DNA from 3 places in the Kluyvera ascorbata genome. Region 3 is predicted to be linked to each of the others. Evidence: predicted binding sites of a transcription regulator. Region 3 holds the regulator's gene; each other region holds the start of a gene.
What was found. Region 3 encodes CRP, which controls carbon source genes, mostly activating them, when cyclic AMP is high. Its sites were predicted from a motif close to ATGTGANNNNNNTCACAT; they were not measured.

Region 1 (7,428 bases), 500 kb from region 3:
AGGCTTTGAGCAATCACGCTGATTGGCTGTGTCATACACAACTCCATCGTTTTATTTATCGAACGAAACGTTCATCTTGAACTACCACACTGATTCGTTCATTATAATGGATATATCGTTCGATATGGTAAAATTCGATGTCATTAAAAATGTTCTCCTGTCTGAAAGGCAGCACAATTAAGGCCGTCTTTCTTGTTTGTCTCGCTGTCGGCGTAGTCGGCGTCTCTTATGGTTCGCTAGCAATGGCGTACGGCTTCCCGCTGTGGGTACCGCTGCTGCTCTCGGTCTCCGTCCTCGCGGGGGCGTCAGAATTTATGTTTATCGGCATTGTTGCCAGCGGCGGAAACCCGTTGGCCGCGGCGGCGGCGGGTCTGTTAGTCAACGCTCGTCATATTCCTTTTGGCGTGACGGTGCGTGACCTGGTGGGCAAACGCGCCGCCAGTTTTATTGGCTGCCATATCATGAACGACGAAAGCGTGGTCTTTGGCTTATCGCAACCCACCCCTGAACAGCGCAAAGCCGCTTTCTGGCTCTGTGGTCTTGGCGTCGCACTCTTCTGGCCGCTCGGAGCACTTTTTGGCGCAGCAGTCGGGAGATTATTGCCCGCACCAGAAACCATCGGGCTGGATGCCGTATTCCCGGCCATTCTGCTGGCGCTGGTGATCCCGGCCTTTAAAAATCGCACCACGCTTATCCGCGCCTGCAGCGGCGCGGCGCTATCGCTTGCCGCCGTACCGTTCGCGCCGGTTGGGCTGCCGGTTCTGCTCTCACTGTTTGGTCTGCTGGCGAGGAAAAAATAATGGGTAACATGACGCTGTTTATCGCCGGAATCGCCATTCTTTCCGTGGGGACCTATCTGATGCGTCTTGGCGGCGCGAAGCTGGGTAATCGCCTGGCCTTTTCCGAGCGCTCGCAGGCGCTACTTTCCGATGCCGCCACGGTGCTGCTCTTTTCCGTTGCGCTGGCGACTACGTTTTATGAGGGGGAGCATTTCTCCGGTGCGGCGCGCGTGCTGGGGGTAGGTTTTGCGGTATTTCTGGCCTGGCGCAAAGCGCCGCTTATCGTCGTGATTATTGCTGCTGCGGTAGTTACCGCACTGCTGCGTCTGGCAGGTATCAACTAATCCGGCCTACTGCTAAAACGAAAAAAGCGCCCCTGGGGCGCTCTTTCTACAGTTGCTTAAGCTTATTTGTTCAGTTCAGCGGTCATGTGCACGCGGTTACCGGAATAAGCCTGGGTAATTTTGTAGGAGCTTGCACCAGCCTGTTCAGCCTGAGCTGCAATTTTCGCTTCTGCACCGTCAATGGTAGAGGCGGTTGCGGTCACGGTCTGAGCTGCGAAAGTACCGAAAGAAGCGGCAAGAGCGATAACTGCGACAAAAGTTTTGATGCTTTTCATGATATAAACCCTTTAAGTTGATTGTTTGTGTAAGGCGTGTTGCCTTGATGTGATAAATAATAGTCCTCACATCGTTCAACTAAAAGCGGAAGGATTTGTTGTCATCATTCAAATAAATTGATTAATATTACGGCGCTATCGCACCTGTGCATCAATCCAGTCGCAGACCTCTCCAATATCGGGCTGCACCTGTTGATCGACACAGTACACGGCCCCCAGACGCATGGGCTCGGCTCGCTCGGCCAGCAGCGCCAGTTCAGGTAGATACTCTTCTCCTGGATGACCCGGCAAGCGCTGCGCTAACCGCTGCGCGTAGCGTGCTACCGCGACCTCAGGAGGGATCTGGTTCCAGACTTCGATAACCCGCCCAACCCCGGCGTCCTGGGCTAATCGCTGCAGCATCTCTTTAGGCTGGAAACCAAACCAGGCATCAATTACCCAGACACAGCCCGCCGGAGACTGTCCCACAATCGACCAGATAGCCTCGTAGGCAGCGCAGCCGAGCTGGCGGTTGAAGGGGCGGTCGATATCGGTAAAGCGCGCCATAAAGGGCTCTTTGATTCCGTCGATTGTCAGCAGCGGCAGGCCAAAAGTCTGAGAAAGCTGCCGGGCAATGGTGCTCTTGCCAGAGGCGGGTATGCCGTTCACCAGAATGACAGTTTTACAGTTTGCCGTAAGATCTCTTTTCATAGCAGCGCCACGACCTCCTCTTTCGAGTTCGCCGCACGCAGTTTGGCCATGCGCTCATCGTTATCAAGCAGCGAGATAATGGCGCGGATCCCCTCTTCAATATGCGCATTACTGTCCTGCGCGCCGAACATAATGACAATATCAGCGGCTTCACTTTCGGCAAACCGGATCGGTTTTTCTAACAGTACCAGGCTAAAACAGTTCCGCTTCACGCCGCACTCAGGGCGCGCATGTGGAATGGCAACCCCTTCGTCAAACACGTAATACGCGCCGTGGTTCAGGGTGTTCTCAATAACGGCCTGGCCGTAATTAGCCGAGATATAGCCGTTTTCAATCAGCGGCGTGGCCGCTAGCTGGATCACCTTCTGCCAGTCTGACTCAGTGACACCAACCTGAATCGCATCGGCTTCGATGAGTAGCTCTTTTATCGTCATACCTACTCCCTAAATATTACGGCGAATAATGTTGCGTAATTCATCGATACGAATAAACAGTGCGTCAATTTCCTGTCGATGCGTCTTACTTTTGGCGTATACCGACAACGCTCGGTTATAAATCAACATTAATGCTTTCTGTATTTCACCATCACTCGGGTTACCCTGTAATTCACCTTCTAATCGGGATATTTCAGCCGACAGCAGAAGCGACTGCTCATCATAATCTTCCGATGAAGTATTTTGTTTTTTCCACAACGTTTTCAATGAGTCAAACATAGCGAATCCCCTCCCTGATGAATAACAGGGTAACGAAATATCGAGTAATAAAGAGATGTTTATTTAAATAAAGCGATCTTTTCCATTAATACATGAGTGACAGCATTATTTGCTGGAATTAAAAACTTCCGCACGCTGTCATTTACTTTGCCTTTTTCAAAGGCGGTTTTGCATTGATCAACCCACTGCACATTCATTTCTGTGCCGACGTTGACTTTGTTAATTCCCTCAGTCACCGCCAGGCGCATATCCTCGTCACTCACGCCAGTGCCACCATGCAACACCAAAGGTACGCCGGTAGCCGCGCTAATCTCCTTAAGCCGCTGGTGCTGTATTTTCGCCTTGCCAGTATACAGCCCATGCACCGTCCCGACGGAAACCGCCAGCATATCGACCCGAGTTTCATCGACGAAGCGTTTGGCATCCTCTACCGTGGTGAAACAGATATCCTCTACCGCAACGGCTTTGCCGTCTTCGGAACCACCAATGGCACCCAGTTCACCTTCCACGGTAATATTGCGTGGGCGCGCCATTTCAACCACTATGCGCGTGTTACCGATATTTTCCTCCAGGTTGAGATGGGAACCGTCATACATAACCGACGAGAACCCGGCGTTCATTGCCGTTTCAATAGCGCTGATGTCTGAGCAGTGATCCAGATGCAGGCAGGTTGGCACATTTTCACTTTCTGCCAGCGAGCTAACCGCATCGACTAATAAACGATAACCTAGATATTCCGCCGTTCCAGTGGAGATTTGGATCATTAGCGGGCTATTACTCTGCTGTGCGGCTTTGAAAAAAGCGGGCAGCATTTCAATACAGTGCAAATTAAACGATCCGATAGCTTTAAAATTTCTCTGCTGGGCAATTTTAAGAATATCGTTGAAGTTATACAGACTCATGAATGTTTTCCCCTTTCGGCTTAGCTGATTTACCGTTTACAAACCATGCCAGTGCGGCGACAAAGACAATAAACAACGCGACAAATAACCAGTTATTCTGGAAGGCATGTCCTAATACCAGCCCTGAACTAATCACATCCGAATCGCTGAACGTCACGCCGGTAAAGCCGTAACTTTCAAGCATCGGCACCAGGATGGCGGGCAGGAAGGTGATAAACAGTCCGTGCACCACTCCGCCGATCATCGCCCCGCGACGACCTCCCAGCGCATTGCCGAATACGCCCGCCGTGCCGCCCGCAAAAAAGTTAGTGAGCAGGCCGGGCAGAATCATCGCCAGACCGAACATCGGGAAGACCAGCATGCCGATGATCGAACCGACAGTGGTCGCCATGAAGCCGACAATCACTGCGTTAGGCGCATAAGGGAACAGCACCGGGCAATCCAGCGCCGGCTTGGCGTCGGGGACGATGCGCATCGCAATACCGCGAAACGCTGGCACCAGTTCATTGAGCAGCAGGCGCACACCGCTATAGAGAACAAAGACCCCAGCCACAAATTGAATGGACTGCATAAAGGCGTACATCAGGTAGTTAATCCCGTTAGAAAACTGGCCGATATACGCCGGGCCTGCCGCCAATGCCGGGATGAGGTACATCGGTACCATCACCACCGCCATGGCGAGATAGGTGTCCTGCAGAAACTTGAAGTTATCCGGTAATTCAAGATCTTCCGTAGAGCGAGAGCCTTTGCCGACCACTTTTGCGACCGCCGCCTGCACCAGGTAACCAATGGTGCAGAAGTGCCCCAACGCGACATCATCCGAGCCGGTGATACGCCGAACCACCGGTTGTGCCAGCGCGGGCATCAGTACCGCCATTACGCCACCGAAGATCCCACCGGTTAAAATCAGCGGCAGCCCCGTCAGCCCGGCTTTATAGCCGATAACTGCGCCAATAGTCGCCATCCACAGCAGCGCCTGGCCGGTCAGGAAGATATATTTCAGCGGCGTCAGACGAGCGATGATGATGTTGACGGCAAAAATCACCAGCAGGGTCAGCGCCACTTCAGATCCCAACTCACGGTTGGCCAAACCGGCAATCGCCGCGACATCGGTAATGTAGCCCTTCATACCAAAGCCCTGAGTGAAGATGTCATTCAGAAACGTCAGCGTAGCCACAATGATGTTGATACCCGCCATCATGATTAAAAAACCGAGCAGGGTTTTAAACGTGCCCTCAGCCGTCTTGCCCGGTGATTTTTTCTGTAGGATAAGCCCCAGCATCGCAATAAAGGCAATGAGTATTGAAGCCTGCCCGAGCAAATCTTTGACGATAAACTCAACGACGCTATTCATAGTCGGCTACCTGTAAATTACGTTCATTTAAAAACGCGACAATCTTTTGTTCGATCTCATCTTTGTCCGTCAGTTTATTTAATATCACCACGCGTTTTATCTCTTCTTCGCTGGCATCGGCTGTCAGAATATCGGCAAAGGTTTTTTGCGTCAGAATCATGTCAGATTTAAATGCCCCGGCCTCAGAAACCGTGGTGTGTTCAATATGTGCCGGAATTTCCAGCTTCTTTAAAACGGCCTTGGCGGTCATTTCAATAGCAAAGCTTGAGCCGAGGCCGCAGCCACATACGCAGAGAATTTTCAGCATGTAGGGTCTCCTCAAATTATATTGAGTTGTTTGGCAAGTTTATAATAATGTCCGTCGGTATCAACCAGACGTTTTTTCATACTGGCTAAATCAATCGGAATAGGTTTATTGCTTGAATTAATAATAACAGCTTTATTTTTCATACCAGATTGAATACAGCGAACCACTTCATTCGCCATAATTGTACCCTGATAAATTTCCTCACATGTTGGGTCGCCACTGCGTAAACCGTACCCAATAATAGTTTTACGAATACGGACGCCAATACGCGGTTCAAGTTGTTTTATCATGGTATCTATTGCGCCCTGAAAGCCTGGAGAGTACTCTCGTGTGTAACCTTCCGAACACAGAATGACGACACTATTTTGGCTAGCCAGTTTTTGCTTAACGCGCTTAGCAAGAGCGTCCAGAGGGATCTGCGCTTCTGGGATCAGCGCTATATCGGCGTTTGATTTTATCGCCGATTGCAGCGTTAGCTCACCGCAATATCCCCCCAGAATCTCTGCCATAAAAACACGACCAGGAAGTGCCCTACCGGTATTTCTTAGGCGCGATACTTCTTTGATAATTTGCTCACAGGCGGTAGAAAAACCAATTGTGTAGTCGCTGCCATAAACATCATTGTCGATCGTCATACCCACGCCAAAGCAGTTAATATCAAATTCGCTGAGCGTATTCAGGAATTGCAGGCTACCATCACCTCCAGCCATAATCAGCACATCAATACGTAGCGACTTTATTTTTCTCGCGATGGTTTCGTACTCACTTCTCTGTAAATTTCGTGCCGTACGTCCGGATGTAATAATAGGAATAGAGGAAATGGAAAAATCTACTAAATCTGACCATGAGACCTCTCGGTGATCTTTATCTAATAAACCCGGTATGCCGCCGTTAAATAGTGTGATCTGTGCACAGGCGAGTCTCGCGACCTGGAAAATAAAATTATTTATTCCGGAGACATCTCCGCCGCTAATGACAATACCGATTTTCATCTTCTGCCCTCACCTGTTTCCGTGAAAGCATTTTTCCCTGACTTCAAGACCTCTATTTGCAACGAAGATCACATAATTGCGATAATTAAAGCCAGACCTAATATTGACACATAATAAAAACCGGTGTTTTTTGTGATTTAAATCTCATTTTTAAAATGAGATCAAAGCGACATTTATTAGTTAAAAACTTTAATTATCAGGAAGTTATTTTATGGATTAATACCCATAAATAAAAAAATGGTTTTTAGAGTTGATGGCGCTTTTATGAGAGCGCAAAAATGTGAACATCGACACATATTTTTATCTTAAGAAGGGAGCGATGCGTGGGGATCTATGGCAGAAACAAAAAAAGCGCCTCAAGGGCGCTCTTTCGACAGGTGCTTATCGCTTATTTGTTCAGTTCAGCGGTCATGTGCACGCGGTTACCGGAATAAGCCTGGGTAATTTTGTAGGAGCTTGCACCAGCCTGTTCAGCCTGAGCTGCAATTTTCGCTTCTGCACCGTCAATGGTAGAGGCAGTTGCGGTCACGGTCTGAGCAGCGAAGGTACCGAAAGAAGCGGCAAGAGCGATAACTGCGACAAAAGTTTTGATGCTTTTCATGATGTAAACCCTTTCACTTGGTTGTTTGGGTAAGGCGTGTTGCCTTGATGTGATAAATAATAGTCCTCACATCGTTCAACGAAAAGCGGAAGGATTTGTTGTCATCATTCAAATTAATTGAATATTAATTACTCACCGATAAGACGCTGTGGATGCGTGTAGATTGTCGCTCTGCCCGGCTTACAAAAACCCACCAGCGTCAGGTTGCAGCGTTCGGCAACTTCTACCGCCAGCGTGGTGGCTGCGGAAACCGCAAACAAAATCTCGACGCCGCACATGGCTGATTTCTGCACCATCTCGTAGCTGGCACGGCTGGAAACCAGCGCTGCGCCCAACTGCCAGCGCGACCCTTCCTGCGCACGATGGCCCAGCAGTTTATCCAGCGCCACATGGCGACCCACGTCTTCATGCCCGCCCACCAGCTCACCCGATGGCATAACCCAGGCTGCCGCGTGGGTACAACCCGTCTCA
Region 2 (7,428 bases), 2.0 Mb from region 3:
TCAGGAAACGTCAGCGTGACAGAAGTGGAAACGCTGCGGCTGTTATAGCCCGCCAGCGCCTGCTGGAGCGTCGCCTCGGGAAGAAAGCGGTTCGCGTGGAGTCGTTGGTCAATGGCGCACCAGGCCTGATTCAACTCCGGCAGTGAGCCTGCCGTCAGCGTGGTAAAGGCCAGCGTCCCGCCGGGACTGAGCTGGCGATAGAGCCCGTCCAGCGCTACGCGGAGGTCGCTACACCATTGAATCGCCAGGTTGCTCCACACCAGGTCAAAACCGCCCGCTGGCAGCGGAATTGCTTCAATATCGGCCTGTAGATAGTGGTCCGCCGCCTGCTGGCGCTGCGCCTGCTCAAGCATTTCTGCCGAAAGGTCCAGTGCCGTGACGTGGCTGCCTTTATCGCGCCAATAGCGGCTGTAGCTCCCCGGGCCACAACCTGCATCCAGCACTCGTTCAAACGCCCGCCCCGGCAACTGGGACAGCAGTTGCCGGGCGCTCAGGCGCTGTAACTCGTCGTGCTGATGGTAGTGCGCTGCCGCGCGGCCAAATGCCGCCGCCACCGCCTGTTTATTGACGGTTGCCATGCAGCACCTCCAGCAATAAGTCGATATCCTGCGATTCATGCGCGGCGGTCAACGTTAAGCGTAAACGCGCCGTTCCCGCCGGCACCGTCGGAGGACGAATCGCCGTCACCCAGCAGCCCTGCTCGCGCAGTTGCTCTGCCAGAACGAGCGTCTGCTGGTTATCGCCAACAATCAGCGGCTGAATCGCACTTTGTGAATCCGTCAACGCAAAATCCAGCCCCTGCGCACCGTGGCGAAACGCGGCAACGTGCTGTGCCAGCTTTTCACGTCGCTGCTGGCCGTCATCGCTACGAATCACCGCTAGCGCCGCCTGTAGCGCCGCCGCCTGGGCGGGCGGCATCGCCGTGCTGTAAATCAAGTGTCGGGCAAACTGTAAAAAGTAGTCCGCCACGTCCTGGCTGCACAGTACCGCTGCACCACTCAGGCCAAACGCTTTGCCAAAGGTCACCACCAATAGTTCTGGATGAACGCCCTGCTGATGGCAACTGCCGCGCCCGCTAGCACCGTTGATGCCAATGCCATGGGCGTCATCGACCATCAGCCAGGCCTTCGCGTCGCGTGCGGCCGCAGCAATATCCGCCAGCGGCGCACCGTCACCATCCATGCTAAACACCCCTTCCGTGACCACCAGTTGCTGACCATCGGTTGGCGCTGCCAGCAGCCTCGAGAGGTGCTGGCTGTCGTTATGCTGAAAGCGGCGAAGCTGCGCCGGGCTCAGCGTGGCGGCTTCGAGCAGCGAAGCGTGGCTGAGACGATCGGCGACGATCCGGTCTTCTCGCCCGGCAAGTGCGGCGATCGTCGCCTGATTGGCGGCAAACCCGGAAATAAACAGCAGCGCGCGGTCATAGCCCAGCCAGTCGGCCAGCTGTTCTTCAAGACGCTGATGCGCGTGGTGGTAGCCGGTCACATGCCCGGACCCACCGCTGCCCACGCCATACTGCTCTGCGCCCTGCTGCCAGGCCTGGATCACCTGCGGATGCTGGCTGAGGCCAAGATAGTCGTTGCTGGAAAAATTGCAGTAACGACGCTCACCGCGCACCAGCCAGCGGCCCGCACCTTGTTCCAGCGGCTGGCGAGAACGGAAGGCCTGAGCCTCCCGACGTTCGCTTAATGCCTGTTCAATGCGCTGTTGCCAGCTCATACCGCCGCCGCGTTGTAATAATCCTCGGTATCCGGCGTCATCAGCACCTGTTCCAGACGCTGCTGCTGTTCGTTATCACCCGCCGTCACCGTGGTCTGCTGCGGGTTGAGCCCCAGTTTACGGAACAGCTGCAGGTCTTTGTCCTCTTCCGGGTTTGGAGTGGTCAGCAGCTTGCAGCCATAGAAAATCGAGTTGGCACCGGCCATAAAGCACATTGCCTGCGTCTGCTCGTTCATCTGCTCACGGCCCGCGGAAAGGCGCACGTGGGAGGTTGGCATCATGATGCGCGCCACCGCGATAGTGCGAATAAAATCAAAGGCATCGACATCGTCGTTATCTGCCAGCGGCGTCCCTTTGACCTTCACCAGCATGTTAATCGGTACGCTCTCCGGCGGCGTTGGCAGGTTGGCGAGCTGCAGCAACAGCCCGGCACGGTCGGTGACGGTTTCACCGAGGCCCACAATGCCGCCGGAGCAGACTTTAATTCCGGCATCGCGCACTTTATCCAGCGTATCCAGACGCTCCTGATAGCTACGGGTGGTAATAATATTGCCGTAGAACTCCGGTGAGGTATCGAGGTTGTGGTTATAGTAATCCAGACCCGCCGTCGCCAGACGATGCGCCTGGCTATCGGACAGCGTGCCCAGCGTCATACAGGCTTCCAGCCCCATCTCTTTCACGCCCTGAACCATCTGTTCCAGGTACGGCATATCGCGGTCGTTCGGGTTTTTCCACGCCGCGCCCATGCAGAAACGGGTCGAGCCCGCCAGTTTGGCTTTACGCGCCGAGTCCAGCACCTGCTCGACTTCCATCAGTCGTTCGGTTTCCAGCCCGGTTTTGTAACGCGAGCTCTGCGGGCAGTATTTGCAGTCTTCCGGGCAAGCGCCGGTTTTGATCGACAGCAGCGTGCTTACCTGCACCTGCTGCGGGTCGAAATGCTGGCGGTGAACCTGCTGAGCTTCAAACAGTAAATCCAGCAACGGTTTATCGAAAAGAGCGGTGACCTGCGACATTGTCCAGCGTAAAGGGTTAGCCATTGGCTTCTCCGGGGTTTTGTTAATTTTCGGTTCGGTTTATACTCGTAAACCTAAAACTTTTCAAAATGGTTTACAAGTCGATTATGACAACGGACGATCTTGCCTTCGATAGCCGCCATATCTGGCATCCCTACACCTCAATGACCAAACCGCTGCCGGTCTATCCGGTGGTTTCTGCCGAAGGCTGCGAGCTGCATCTCGCCAACGGCGAGCATCTGGTGGACGGCATGTCTTCGTGGTGGGCGGCCATTCACGGCTACAATCACCCGCGGCTGAACGCGGCGATGAAGACGCAAATCGACCAGATGTCGCACGTGATGTTTGGTGGAATCACCCACCCTTCCGCCGTGGCGCTGTGCCGTAAGCTGGTGGCGATGACGCCGGAGCCGCTGGAGTGCGTGTTCCTTGCCGACTCGGGTTCGGTGGCGGTGGAAGTGGCGATGAAAATGGCGTTGCAGTATTGGCAGGCCAAAGGCGAGTCGCGCCAACGTTTCCTGACCTTCCGCAACGGCTACCACGGCGACACCTTTGGCGCGATGTCGGTATGCGACCCGGATAACTCCATGCACAGCCTGTGGAAAGGCTACCTGCCGGAAAACCTGTTTGCGCCTGCGCCGCATAGCCGTTTTGACGGGGAGTTTGACGAGTACGATATGGTGGCCTTTGCCCGCCTGATGGCCGCGCATCGTCATGAGATTGCCGCCGTTATCCTCGAGCCTGTCGTTCAGGGCGCGGGCGGTATGCGGATGTATCATCCTGAGTGGCTAAAGCGTATCCGCAAGATGTGCGATCGCGAAGGGATCCTGCTGATTGCCGATGAGATTGCCACCGGCTTTGGTCGTACCGGCAAGCTGTTTGCCTGCGACCATGCGGGGATTAGCGCCGACATTCTGTGTCTCGGCAAAGCGCTGACCGGCGGCACCATGACGCTCTCCGCCGCCATTACCACCCGCAACGTTGCCGAGACCATCAGCAACGGCGAAGCAGGCTGCTTTATGCACGGCCCGACCTTTATGGGTAACCCGCTGGCCTGCGCCGTCGCGACAGAAAGCCTGGCGCTGCTGGAGAGTGGAGAGTGGCAAATGCAGGTGGCGGCAATTGAACGCCAGCTCAAGCGCGAACTCGCCCCAGCCGCCGACGCGCCGCTGGTCGCCGATGTCCGCGTGCTGGGCGCCATTGGCGTCGTCGAGACGCGCTACCCGGTGAATCCGGCGCTGCTCCAGCGCTTTTTCGTTGAACAGGGCGTGTGGATCCGTCCGTTTGGCCGCCTGATTTATCTGATGCCGCCATATCCGATCTCCCCGCAGCAGCTGACGCGCTTGACCCGAGCGGTGTGTCTCGCGGTCGAACAGGAAACATTTTTTATCCAATAAGCTGCGGTAATCCGCCCGCGTTGCCGCTACACTCCTTTGTTAATCAGTTGATTAACAAAGGAGGCAGTTGATGAAATTAGTCAGCCACGACCTGCGTGACGGTGAAAAGCTTCCCCATCGCCAGGTGTTCAACGGCATGGGCTACGATGGCGAAAACCTTTCTCCCCATCTGGCCTGGGACGATGTCCCCGCTGGCACCAAAAGCTTTGTCGTAACCTGTTACGACCCGGATGCACCAACCGGCTCCGGCTGGTGGCACTGGATTGTTGCCAATATTCCAGCAGACACCCGCGAACTGCCAGCCGGCGCAGGTTCTGGCCTGGTCAGCTTACCGGCAGGCGCTTTGCAAACGCGTACCGACTTCGGTAAAGCGGGCTACGGCGGCGCGGCTCCGCCAAAAGGTGAAACCCACCGTTATATCTTCACCGTCCACGCGATGGACGTTGAGAGCATTGAGGTTGATGAAGGCGCCAGCGGCGCGATGGTTGGCTTCAACGTGCACTTCCATAGCCTCGGCAGCGCATCCATTACCGCCCTGTTCAGCTAATCAAAAAACGCTCTGTTAAAGCCCTGCTCGGGAAACCTGGCAGGGCTTTTTTGTGCCTGAGGCGCCGTGCTGTAATTTTCTAACGTAAAGGTCGAAGCGTGAAGGGAAAGCAAGGAAGCGTCAGAGGAATGTAAATATATCTTGTGAATTTGATCACAATTCAAAAACAAACAGCCCAATGCAAAAGGTGATTTAAATCACAAAAAACCGTCCGGTAAAGGTGAGATTTTCGCTTTGTTGCCGACTTACAGCCTGTTTATGTGATGAATATCACTATAAACAGCCATTTGATAGGGTTTGGATGGTGATCCAGATCACAAACACCCCTCGGGGTACGCGAGACGAAAACGCCGTGATAGAGTCGATTTTGCATACAGAACGACTGGATGGTTTTTGGCGAAACCATCACGACTATGACGACGCGCAGCATCTAAGACGCGCACCACGAGGGGTGTTTTTATGTTATCACCAGATATCAAGGTCAAGGTACAGAATTTTGGCCGCTTCCTCAGCAATATGGTGATGCCCAATATTGGCGCATTCATTGCCTGGGGTTTGATTACTGCATTATTTATTCCCACCGGATGGCTCCCTAACGAGACGTTAGCCAAACTGGTTGGCCCGATGATCACCTACCTGCTGCCGCTGTTAATCGGCTACACCGGTGGTCGCCTTATCGGCGGCGAACGCGGTGGCGTGGTCGGTGCCATCACCACCATGGGCGTTATCGTTGGCGCCGATATGCCAATGTTTATGGGCGCGATGATTGCCGGCCCGCTGGGCGGCTGGGCAATTAAACGCTTCGACCGCTGGGTTGACGGTAAAATCAAAAGCGGCTTTGAGATGCTGGTGAACAACTTCTCAGCCGGTATTATCGGCATGCTGCTGGCGATGCTCGCCTTCCTGGCCATTGGCCCGATGGTTGAGCTGCTCTCTAAAGCGCTGGCAACGGGCGTTAACGTCATGGTGCAGAACAACCTGCTGCCGTTAACCTCTATCTTTGTTGAACCGGCGAAAATCCTGTTCCTCAACAATGCCATTAACCACGGTATCTTCTCACCGCTGGGTATTCAGCAGGCCACCGAAACCGGTAAATCTATCTTCTTCCTGATTGAAGCAAACCCAGGCCCAGGCCTCGGCGTGCTGCTGGCGTACATGTTCTTTGGCAAAGGTAGCGCCAAACAGTCTGCGGGCGGTGCGGCAATCATTCACTTCTTCGGTGGCATCCACGAAATTTACTTCCCGTACGTGCTGATGAACCCACGCCTGCTTCTGGCGGTGATTCTGGGCGGCATGACCGGCGTATTTACCCTGACCCTGTTCAACGCAGGTCTGGTCTCCCCGGCTTCTCCAGGTTCTATCTTTGCCGTACTGCTGATGACGCCGAAGGCCTCCATTATTGGCGTGGTGCTGTCGATTCTGGCCTCAACGCTGGTCTCCTTCCTGACCGCCTCTATGCTGCTGAAGCGCGTTCGCGTTGGCGATGAAGAGAGTAACGGTCTGGCCGAAGCCACCCGCCGCATGCAGAGCCTGAAGCAGCAGTCTAAATCCGGCGGGAAATCGTCCGGTGAGCTGCCACAGCCTGCGATGCGTAGCGAAACGCTCGACCTCTCTAAAGATTTGCACCACGTGCGTAAAATCATCGTGGCGTGCGATGCGGGCATGGGTTCCAGCGCATTGGGCGCAGGCGTGCTGCGCAAGAAGGTTAAAGATGCGGGTCTGACCCATATTTCAGTCACCAACTGCGCCATCAACAGTCTGCCTGACGATGTTGACCTGGTGATTACCCATCAGGATTTAACCGAACGCGCCATGCGCTTTGCACCACAGGCGATGCATATGTCGCTCTCTAACTTCCTGGATAGCGGCCTGTATACCGACCTGACCACTCGTCTGCTGGCAGCTAAACTGCCTGCCGCCGCCAACGACAGCCGTCTTATTAACCAGACGATTATCGCGGCGAACGACGACGCGTTCGACGGCACCGAGCGCGACGAGAATCTGTTTAAGCTCAGCGCAGACAACATTTTCCTCAACCTGACCGCCGAGAATAAGGCTCAGGCCATCCGCTTTGCCGGTGAGATGCTGGTTTCCGGTGGCTACGTTGAGCCGGACTACGTTGACGCCATGCTGGCGCGTGAAGCGCTGACCACCACCTATCTTGGAGAATCCATCGCGGTGCCGCACGGTACCGTCGAAGCCAAAGACCGCGTGCTGCGCACCGGGATTGTCATTTGTCAGTACCCAGAAGGCGTTCGATTCGGCGATGAGCCGGACGATATTGCCCGGCTGGTTATTGGCATTGCCGCCCGCAACAACGAGCACGTCCAGGTTATCGCCCGCTTAGCGAACGCGCTGGATGATAAAGACGTGATTGAGCGTCTGACGCAGACCACCAGCGTTCAGGAAATCCTGCAGATTCTGTCAGGCGAGCAAGCAGCATAAGGCTTCAGGGGCAGACGCCCCTGACATGGAAAGATTTTCTCGAGGTCAGATTTATGAAAGCGATTCATTTTGGTGCAGGGAATATTGGCCGGGGCTTCATTGGCAAACTGCTGGCCGACGCACAGGCGGAGTTAACCTTTGCCGATGTTAATCAGCCGCTGGTCGATCAGTTGGCGCACCAGCAGCACTATCAGGTCAACGTGGTGGGCGAAAACGCCCGCGTCGAGCAGGTCAACCGCGTGAGCGCCATCCACAGCAACAGCCAGGATGCCATCCGACAAATTGCCGAGGCGGACATCATCACCAC
Region 3 (7,428 bases):
GAAAGCATTCTCAGCGAGCAGGGCCACGCGCTACTGGCAAACTTCCTCACGCGATAGTAGTTGCCATGACGTGATTTTTTATGCATATTTTGTGGATAAATTCTCACAATCATTGCTTCATCGTTTGCAGAAGGGCATGACATGGAAACCAAACAACCTGCTATTACCCGCGCGACCTTCGACCAGGTCATTTTGCCAATCTATGCACCAGCGGAATTTATCCCGGTGAAGGGCAAGGGGAGCCGCGTATGGGATCAGCAAGGCAAAGAGTACGTTGATTTCGCCGGCGGTATCGCGGTGACTGCGCTGGGCCACTGTCATCCGGCGCTGGTTGAAGCGCTGAAAACCCAGGGTGAGACGCTGTGGCACACCAGTAACGTCTTCACTAACGAACCGGCGCTGCGCCTTGGTCAGAAACTGGTGGACGCAACCTTCGCCGAGCGTGTGGTGTTTATGAACTCCGGAACGGAAGCTAACGAAACGGCTTTCAAGCTGGCACGTTACTATGCATCCACCCGTCATAGCCCGTACAAAACGAAAATCATCGCTTTCCATAATGCTTTCCACGGCCGTTCGCTGTTTACCGTCTCCGTTGGCGGGCAGCCGAAGTATTCCGACGGCTTTGGCCCGAAACCAGCGGATATCGTCCACGTGCCGTTTAACGACCTGCACGCGGTGGAAGCGGTCATTGATGACCATACCTGCGCTATCGTAGTTGAGCCGATTCAGGGGGAAGGCGGCGTACTGGCGGCTACGCCTGAATTCTTACAGGGCCTGCGTGCGCTGTGCGATAAGCATCAGGCGCTGTTGGTGTTTGATGAAGTGCAAAGCGGCATGGGGCGTACCGGGTCGCTGTTTGCCTATATGCACTATGGCGTGACGCCGGATATTCTCACCAGCGCCAAAGCGCTGGGCGGCGGTTTCCCGGTGAGCGCGATGCTGACCACCAACGACATTGCCAGCGCGTTCCACGTCGGCTCACACGGCTCCACCTACGGCGGTAACCCGCTGGCCTGTGCCGTTGCGGGTGCGGCATTCGATATTATCAACACTCCGGAAGTGCTTAACGGCGTGAACGCCAAGCGCGAGCGCTTTGTGCAGCACCTTCAGCATATCAACGCGAAGTACGATGTCTTTAGCGACGTGCGCGGCATGGGTCTGCTGATTGGCGCGGCGTTGAACGAGAAATACAAAGGCCGGGCGCGTGATTTCCTCTACGCCGCGGCGGACGTCGGTGTCATGGTACTGAACGCCGGGCCGGACGTGATGCGCTTTGCACCATCGCTGGTGGTGGAAGAGGTGGATATCGACGAAGGGATGCAGCGTTTCGCTCAGGCGGTCGCTAAAATCGTTAGCTAGCCCGTCGTTTTAACCAGCCTCCATGACGGGGGCGCTGTCGCCAGGCCACCGACGAGATGGTGTGCATGGTGCTCAGATGCCCCAGAATACGCTGAAGATGCTGTTCCATGGTACTTAACGGCCCATGGGACAGCGCGTCCGGCGATTCCATAATATTCACTTCACCGCTGCTTCCCGCCTCATCGTACTCCAGACGCTGTTGACAGCGCTGAAGGGCAATCTCACAGGATTCCAGATACTGCTGCGCGAGATCCGGCGTCAGCATGTTGTGCTCGCGTGCCAGCGTGGTCATGGCGTTGATATGCTCGACGATAAACTGACTGTGGGTGACCCACAGCTTCATATCTTCCAGATAGCGCGAGTTAAAGCCCGGTTCCTGCATGGCCTGGTTGAGCGTGTTGTAGAGCGTGTTGTGCGCCTGGTTTACGCGCATACGCTGATAGGCAAGCTTAGGCGCCTGCGGGTCGGGGCTCAGGATAAGACGAATGGCTTCCTGGTCGGCTTCCAGTGCCGCCTGAGCGTTTTGTCGAAGCTGACCGCTTTGCCACTGCGGCCACAGCCAGATCATCCCGCCAAAGGCAATCAGACAGCCGATGATGGTGTCGATAAAGCGCGCGACGATAAACTGCTCGCCGTTCAGCGTCAGAATTTGCAGGGTATAAACCGCGGTAATCGTAAAGCCGACGGTGGCCCAACCGTAGTGGCGACGGATTATCAGGTAGCTCCCCAGCGTGACGATAAGCATACCCGCTAACGCCAGTCCTTCTGAGATGTGGAAGTGCAGAACGACGGCGGCAATCACTAACCCTGCCAGCGTACCCGCCGCACGATGGAAAATACGTACGCGAGTTGCACCGTAGCCGTTCTGCGTGACCAGCAGCACCGTCATCAGGATCCAGTAAGGCTTTGGCAGATGCAGCGCGGCGCCCATCAGGCTGGCGATACTGAGCATTACGCTGAGCCGGGCGGCATTACGTAGCGCCGGAGATTTCAGCGACAGGTAGTTTTTGAGCGCCGCGAATAGCGGCAGGCGGCGCTCTTTATCGGCCATCAGGTTGCGCGGGTAGAGCGGGCGCTGGGAGCGCAGCACGCGGGCAATGCGGCTGAAGTGCCAGGCGCAGAACTGGCCAACCGGGTTATCTGGATGCTGGTCGGCAATTTTTTCCAGCGCGCCTATCTGCTTGTCCATATTGAAGCGGGTAGGGTAGCGGTGATAGAGAATATCGTCAGCCAGTACCCTCAGGCGTGACGCCACGGTCTGGGCGTTCCAGCGGATCACCGCTTCGGCGTGGCTGCGTTCAACCAGCTTTTGTACCTCTTCCGGCTGGTGCAGGCTGACGGAGATATGTTCTTGCAGGTCGAGCCCCACCTGGAAGGCGCGCAGCAGGCGCTTATAGTCGTTGTGCTGATTCGCGGCGAGCATATGCAGTTGCTGGTAGCACTGAGAGATGAGATCCACCACCTTCTGTTGACGAGTGAGCAGCGGCGGCAGCGCGGTGCTCGGGTCAGTGTGCTGGGTCAACAGGCTATATTTGGCTTCGCAGTACTCGGCGAGCTGTCGGTAGAGCAGGCTCAGCGATTCCCTCAGCGGCTGCTCGCGCCATATCCAGAACCACCACCAGTTAAACAGCCCATACCACAGCGTGCCGAACGCGTAGAGCAGTAGCGGCTCCCAGATGGGCATATTGCCCGCCAGGCTTAAGGTGAAGATAGAAGCAATCAGCGAGGCGGGCAGTAACCGCCCGTGCAGCGCGCTGATTTCCGCCGTGACGCCCAGCAGCAGCGCCAGCCCGGTGAGAATCAGCGGTAAGGGGATATCGCGCGCCAACAGCAGCTGTACGGCAAGGCTACATCCGGCAAACAGACAGCCACCGATAATCAGGCGTTTAAAGAAGCGCTTATGTGGGGTATCGAGGCCGGCGATATTGCAGCAGGCAGGCACCAATGAAAACAGCAGACCCTGCTGGAGATGGCCGAACAGAAGCCCGATGGCAACCGGCAGGCATAACACCAGCGTTTGCCGCAGTGCATAGTTGACTTCGGGGTGGTAAATCAGCCTGCGCCACATAGGGGGAAAAACAAAAATGGCGTATTGCTTTTACAATACGCCATTTTGGGCTGGATTAGCGGGTTCCGTAGACGACAATGGTTTTGCCGTGCGCGGAGATCAGGTTCTGATCTTCCAGCATTTTCAGAATACGGCCCACGGTTTCACGGGAGCAGCCAACGATCTGACCAATTTCCTGACGGGTGATTTTGATCTGCATACCGTCCGGGTGGGTCATAGCGTCCGGCTGTTTAGCCAGGTTCAGCAGGGTCTGAGCGATACGACCGGTTACGTCCAGGAAGGCCAGGTTACCAACTTTTTCAGAGGTGACCTGCAGACGACGCGCCATCTGAGAAGAGAGACGCATCAGAATGTCCGGGTTAACCTGGATCAGCTGACGGAATTTTTTATAAGAGATTTCAGCAACTTCACAAGCGGTTTTTGCTCGTACCCATGCGCTGCGTTCCTGGCCTTCTTCGAACAGGCCCAGCTCACCGATAAAGTCGCCCTGGTTAAGGTAAGAGAGGATCATCTCTTTGCCTTCTTCATCCTTGATGAGTACAGCCACTGAGCCTTTTACGATGTAATACAGCGTCTCTGCTTTTTCACCCTGGTGAATCAGCGTGCTCTTCGATGGGTACTTATGAATATGGCAATGAGACAAGAACCATTCGAGAGTAGGGTCTGTTTGCGGTTTGCCAAGCACCATGCGCGGTTATCCTCTGTTATAAGCTCTTCCCAGCGGCAAAAACATTGCAGCCACTGGTTGCAATAGTATCCTTCCCGTTACCTGGGAAGTCGGCTGTCGAATAGGGTCGCAGCCTGTAATGTGATGTCCTCTGCATACATGCAGTACGTTTATGTATTACCGTAGCATCCCGACTGTTTTAGCATAGCTTTAGCCGTGTGTCTCCTGGTGTCTCGCTTCAGCATGACGGCGATCGCCTTCCATTGCGAGAATTGTTATGTGCGCGTAATCTGAGAAGAAAATTGCAACCTGGGAGTTAAATATTATGCAAGCACGTGTGAAATGGGTTGAAGGGTTAACCTTCCTCGGTGAGTCTGCTTCTGGCCACCAAATTTTGATGGACGGTAACTCCGGCGATAAAGCGCCGAGCCCGATGGAAGTCGTGCTGATGGCCGCCGGTGGTTGCAGTGCGATTGACGTCGTCTCTATCCTGCAAAAAGGTCGCAATGACGTGACCGACTGCGAAGTGAAGCTCACTTCTGAGCGCCGTGAGGAGGCCCCGCGTCTGTTTACGCACATCAACCTGCACTTTATCGTCACCGGTAAAGCGCTGAAGGATGCGGCGGTATCGCGTGCGGTCGATCTGTCTGCTGAGAAATACTGCTCAGTTGCGCTGATGCTCGAAAAAGCGGTCAATATCACTCACTCTTACGAAGTGATTGAAGGCTGATTGCATGCTAGACGTAGCCCGGCCGAACGCAGTGACGCCGGGGACATTCCCGGCGTCGGTGCTTGCGCACCTCGTCCGGGCTACCTGGTCTTGATGCTAGTTCCGACCTTCCATCAGCCGCTGCACCAGCGGCGTCATGATTAATTCCATCGCCAGCACCATCTTCCCGCCGGGAACGACCAGCGTATTCATATGCGAGATAAATGAACCCTGCAACATGGCCAGTAACCACGGGTAGTCGATGTGCTCGAGATTACGGAAGTGAATCACCACAAAACTCTCGTCCAGCGACGGAATGCTTTTGGCTGCAAACGGGTTAGAGGTATCGACCGTTGGTACACGCTGGAAGTTGATATGGGTGCGGGAGAACTGTGGGGTGATGAAGTTGATATAGTCTTCCATTGAGCGCACTACGGAATCCATCACCGCCTCGCGGGAGTGACCGCGCTCACTGGTGTCACGGATCATCTTCTGGATCCACTCCAGGTTAACAATCGGCACCACGCCAACCAGCAGATCAACATGCCGCGCGACATCGTGCTGCGGTGTCACCACGCCGCCGTGCAGTCCTTCATAGAACAGCACATCGGTCGGTTCCGGTAACGGCTGCCACGGCGTAAACGTGCCGGGTACCTGGTTCCAGGGAACCGCTTCATCATAGGTATGCAGGTATTTGCGCGACTTCCCCTGCCCGTTCAGGCCGTAGTCGCGAAAGGTTTGTTCCAGCAGGCCAAAGTCGTTGGCATCCGGGCCGAAATAGCTGATGTGGCGGCCAAGATCACGGGCCTTGCGGATAGCCATATCCATTTCCGGACGGGTGTAGCGGTGAAAGCTGTCGCCTTCGACTTCCGCCGCGCGCAGGTTGAGCTGAGCAAAGATTTTACGAAACGCGAGGCTGGTGGTGGTGGTTCCTGCTCCGCTGGAGCCGGTAACGGCAATGACCGGATGTTTGGCAGACATGCGAATAACTCCCTGAACAGACGACAACGGAAGCGGGGTAAACGCTTCCTGTCGTTAGAGTATAGTTAACCGCGAAATTGGTTACGGGGCATGATGTTGACGGTCTCGTGAAGTTCAGACCACACCAGCACCGCTTCGCCCGTTTGTAGCTGGTGTTTGACGTCGGCGACCTTTTGCGCAAGTGAACGTTCATATTCACCATAATCAGTGCCTTCGCGCAAGACAAAGCTTTCAATCAGATTATCCAGCGTCTCCGGGTCGATATCCTGCCAGGGAATCATCATGCTTTAGTCCCTAGCCACGGCATCAGCCAGGCGGGGATGCGTTTTTCCAGCCACATTTCCGGGTGGCGCAGCGTGCCGCCGATAAACCCGACGTGCCCGCCGTACTCGGTGAGCTGATAGACGACGTTGTCCGGCAGCTCTTCCTGGGCTGGAATGGAGTGGTGGTCCATAAACGGATCGTCTTTCGAGTGGATGATCAGCGTCGGTTTGGTGATTTTGCTTAAGATAGGCATCGCACTACATTGACGGTAGTAATCAATCGCATCGGCGAAGCCGTGGATCTTCGAGGTGATCGAATCGTCAAACTCGCGGATGCGGCGCATGCTTTTCAACTGACGCAGATCCACCGGCAGCGAGCCAGGATAGGCTTTGAGCTTGCGGGCGGCGTTGCCTTTCAGCAGGTTCAGCAGATAGCGCTGATAGACCCGCGAGAAGCCTTTATCCATGTGGTAGCTGCAGGCTTCCAGCATAAACGGCGCGGAGACAATCACCGCCGCATCGATCGGCACGTCGTCACCTTCTTTGGCCAGCAGGCAGGCCAGCATGTTGCCGCCCAGCGAGTAGCCGACCGCCGCCGTTGGCGCTTTACCGTATTCACGCTGTAGCCAGTTCAGGAACCAGGTGCCGTCTTCCGTTTCACCGGAGTGATAAATACGGTTCAGGCGGTTTGGCTCGCCGCTGCAGCCGCGAAAATGCATGACCACGCCTAGCCAGCCTTGCGCTTTCGCCGCGTTAATCAGGCCATGCGCGTACGGGCTGTGTAAGCTGCCCTCCAGACCATGAAACACCACCAGACGAGGCTTATGCAGCGCACCGGCCGGGTCTTCACTCCATGCTAAATCGACGAAGTCGCCGTCCGGCAGCTCAAGGCGTTGCCAGTGTGGGGTGAATTGCAGCTTGCGACGAAGCAGGCGTGGCAGCATCGTCTGAAGATGACGATTGCTTATGCCGCGCATGGGCACGAAGTCCGCGCTGCTTGAGGTGTCGATACTGAGATCGTGGTGGGTTGTTTCAGTCATAACTCGGCGATGTTTACCTGGAATCTGCGCCTACTATACCGTCACTTTGCCATCGTGTTTATGAAAATGAGGCATCGGTAGTCGTTTTTCTCCCATCAGGATCTGATCCTAATCACAATTTGTTACTTCAATTATTACTCTCAGGCTAATGATTCTCTCCTACGCTTAATTGATGACTTTCTCACCAGGGTGCACACTCTTTTCAGTGTTAAGCAATCAAAATGATTAGCTGAATCAGGAGGTTAATAATGTTATCTGGGCAAACACCAGCACGCGTCTGGAACACACGCCGCACCGAAAAACAGCGGCGTCTGGCTTCCGTTCCGGTGCAGGGCAAGGTT

Region 1: MY052_RS23760 (6-phosphofructokinase) is a predicted target of CRP. The motif match lies at 6,635-6,652, and genes of this name have one in related genera.
Region 2: MY052_RS16515 (PTS mannitol transporter subunit IICBA) is a predicted target of CRP. The motif match lies at 4,935-4,952, and genes of this name have one in related genera.

The regions. Positions count from the first base shown of each region.
Region 1 covers NZ_CP096201.1:4,968,028-4,975,455, forward strand. The annotation lists gene MY052_RS23710 (helix-turn-helix domain-containing protein) at 1-35, opposite strand, end outside; gene MY052_RS23715 (AzlC family ABC transporter permease) at 150-800, shown strand; gene MY052_RS23720 (AzlD domain-containing protein) at 800-1,123, shown strand; gene MY052_RS23725 (YdgH/BhsA/McbA family protein) at 1,186-1,398, opposite strand; gene MY052_RS23730 (P-loop nucleotide/nucleoside kinase family protein) at 1,534-2,088, opposite strand; gene MY052_RS23735 (PTS sugar transporter subunit IIA) at 2,085-2,522, opposite strand; gene MY052_RS23740 (hypothetical protein) at 2,532-2,801, opposite strand; gene MY052_RS23745 (class II fructose-bisphosphate aldolase) at 2,861-3,703, opposite strand; gene MY052_RS23750 (PTS sugar transporter subunit IIC) at 3,690-5,057, opposite strand; gene MY052_RS23755 (PTS sugar transporter subunit IIB) at 5,050-5,364, opposite strand; gene MY052_RS23760 (6-phosphofructokinase) at 5,376-6,356, opposite strand; gene MY052_RS23765 (YdgH/BhsA/McbA family protein) at 6,745-6,957, opposite strand; gene fdhD (formate dehydrogenase accessory sulfurtransferase FdhD) at 7,086-7,428, opposite strand, start outside.
Region 2 covers NZ_CP096201.1:3,453,845-3,461,272, forward strand. The annotation lists gene bioC (malonyl-ACP O-methyltransferase BioC) at 1-578, opposite strand, end outside; gene bioF (8-amino-7-oxononanoate synthase) at 562-1,719, opposite strand; gene bioB (biotin synthase BioB) at 1,716-2,756, opposite strand; gene bioA (adenosylmethionine--8-amino-7-oxononanoate transaminase) at 2,840-4,129, shown strand; gene MY052_RS16510 (kinase inhibitor) at 4,200-4,676, shown strand; gene MY052_RS16515 (PTS mannitol transporter subunit IICBA) at 5,136-7,121, shown strand; gene MY052_RS16520 (mannitol-1-phosphate 5-dehydrogenase) at 7,175-7,428, shown strand, end outside.
Region 3 covers NZ_CP096201.1:405,780-413,207, forward strand. The annotation lists gene pabA (aminodeoxychorismate synthase component 2) at 1-57, shown strand, start outside; gene argD (bifunctional acetylornithine/succinyldiaminopimelate transaminase) at 142-1,359, shown strand; gene MY052_RS01825 (YccS/YhfK family putative transporter) at 1,352-3,427, opposite strand; gene crp (cAMP-activated global transcriptional regulator CRP) at 3,483-4,115, opposite strand; gene MY052_RS01835 (OsmC family protein) at 4,420-4,824, shown strand; gene MY052_RS01840 (phosphoribulokinase) at 4,921-5,784, opposite strand; gene MY052_RS01845 (YheU family protein) at 5,850-6,068, opposite strand; gene MY052_RS01850 (hydrolase) at 6,065-7,087, opposite strand; gene mdcA (malonate decarboxylase subunit alpha) at 7,336-7,428, shown strand, end outside.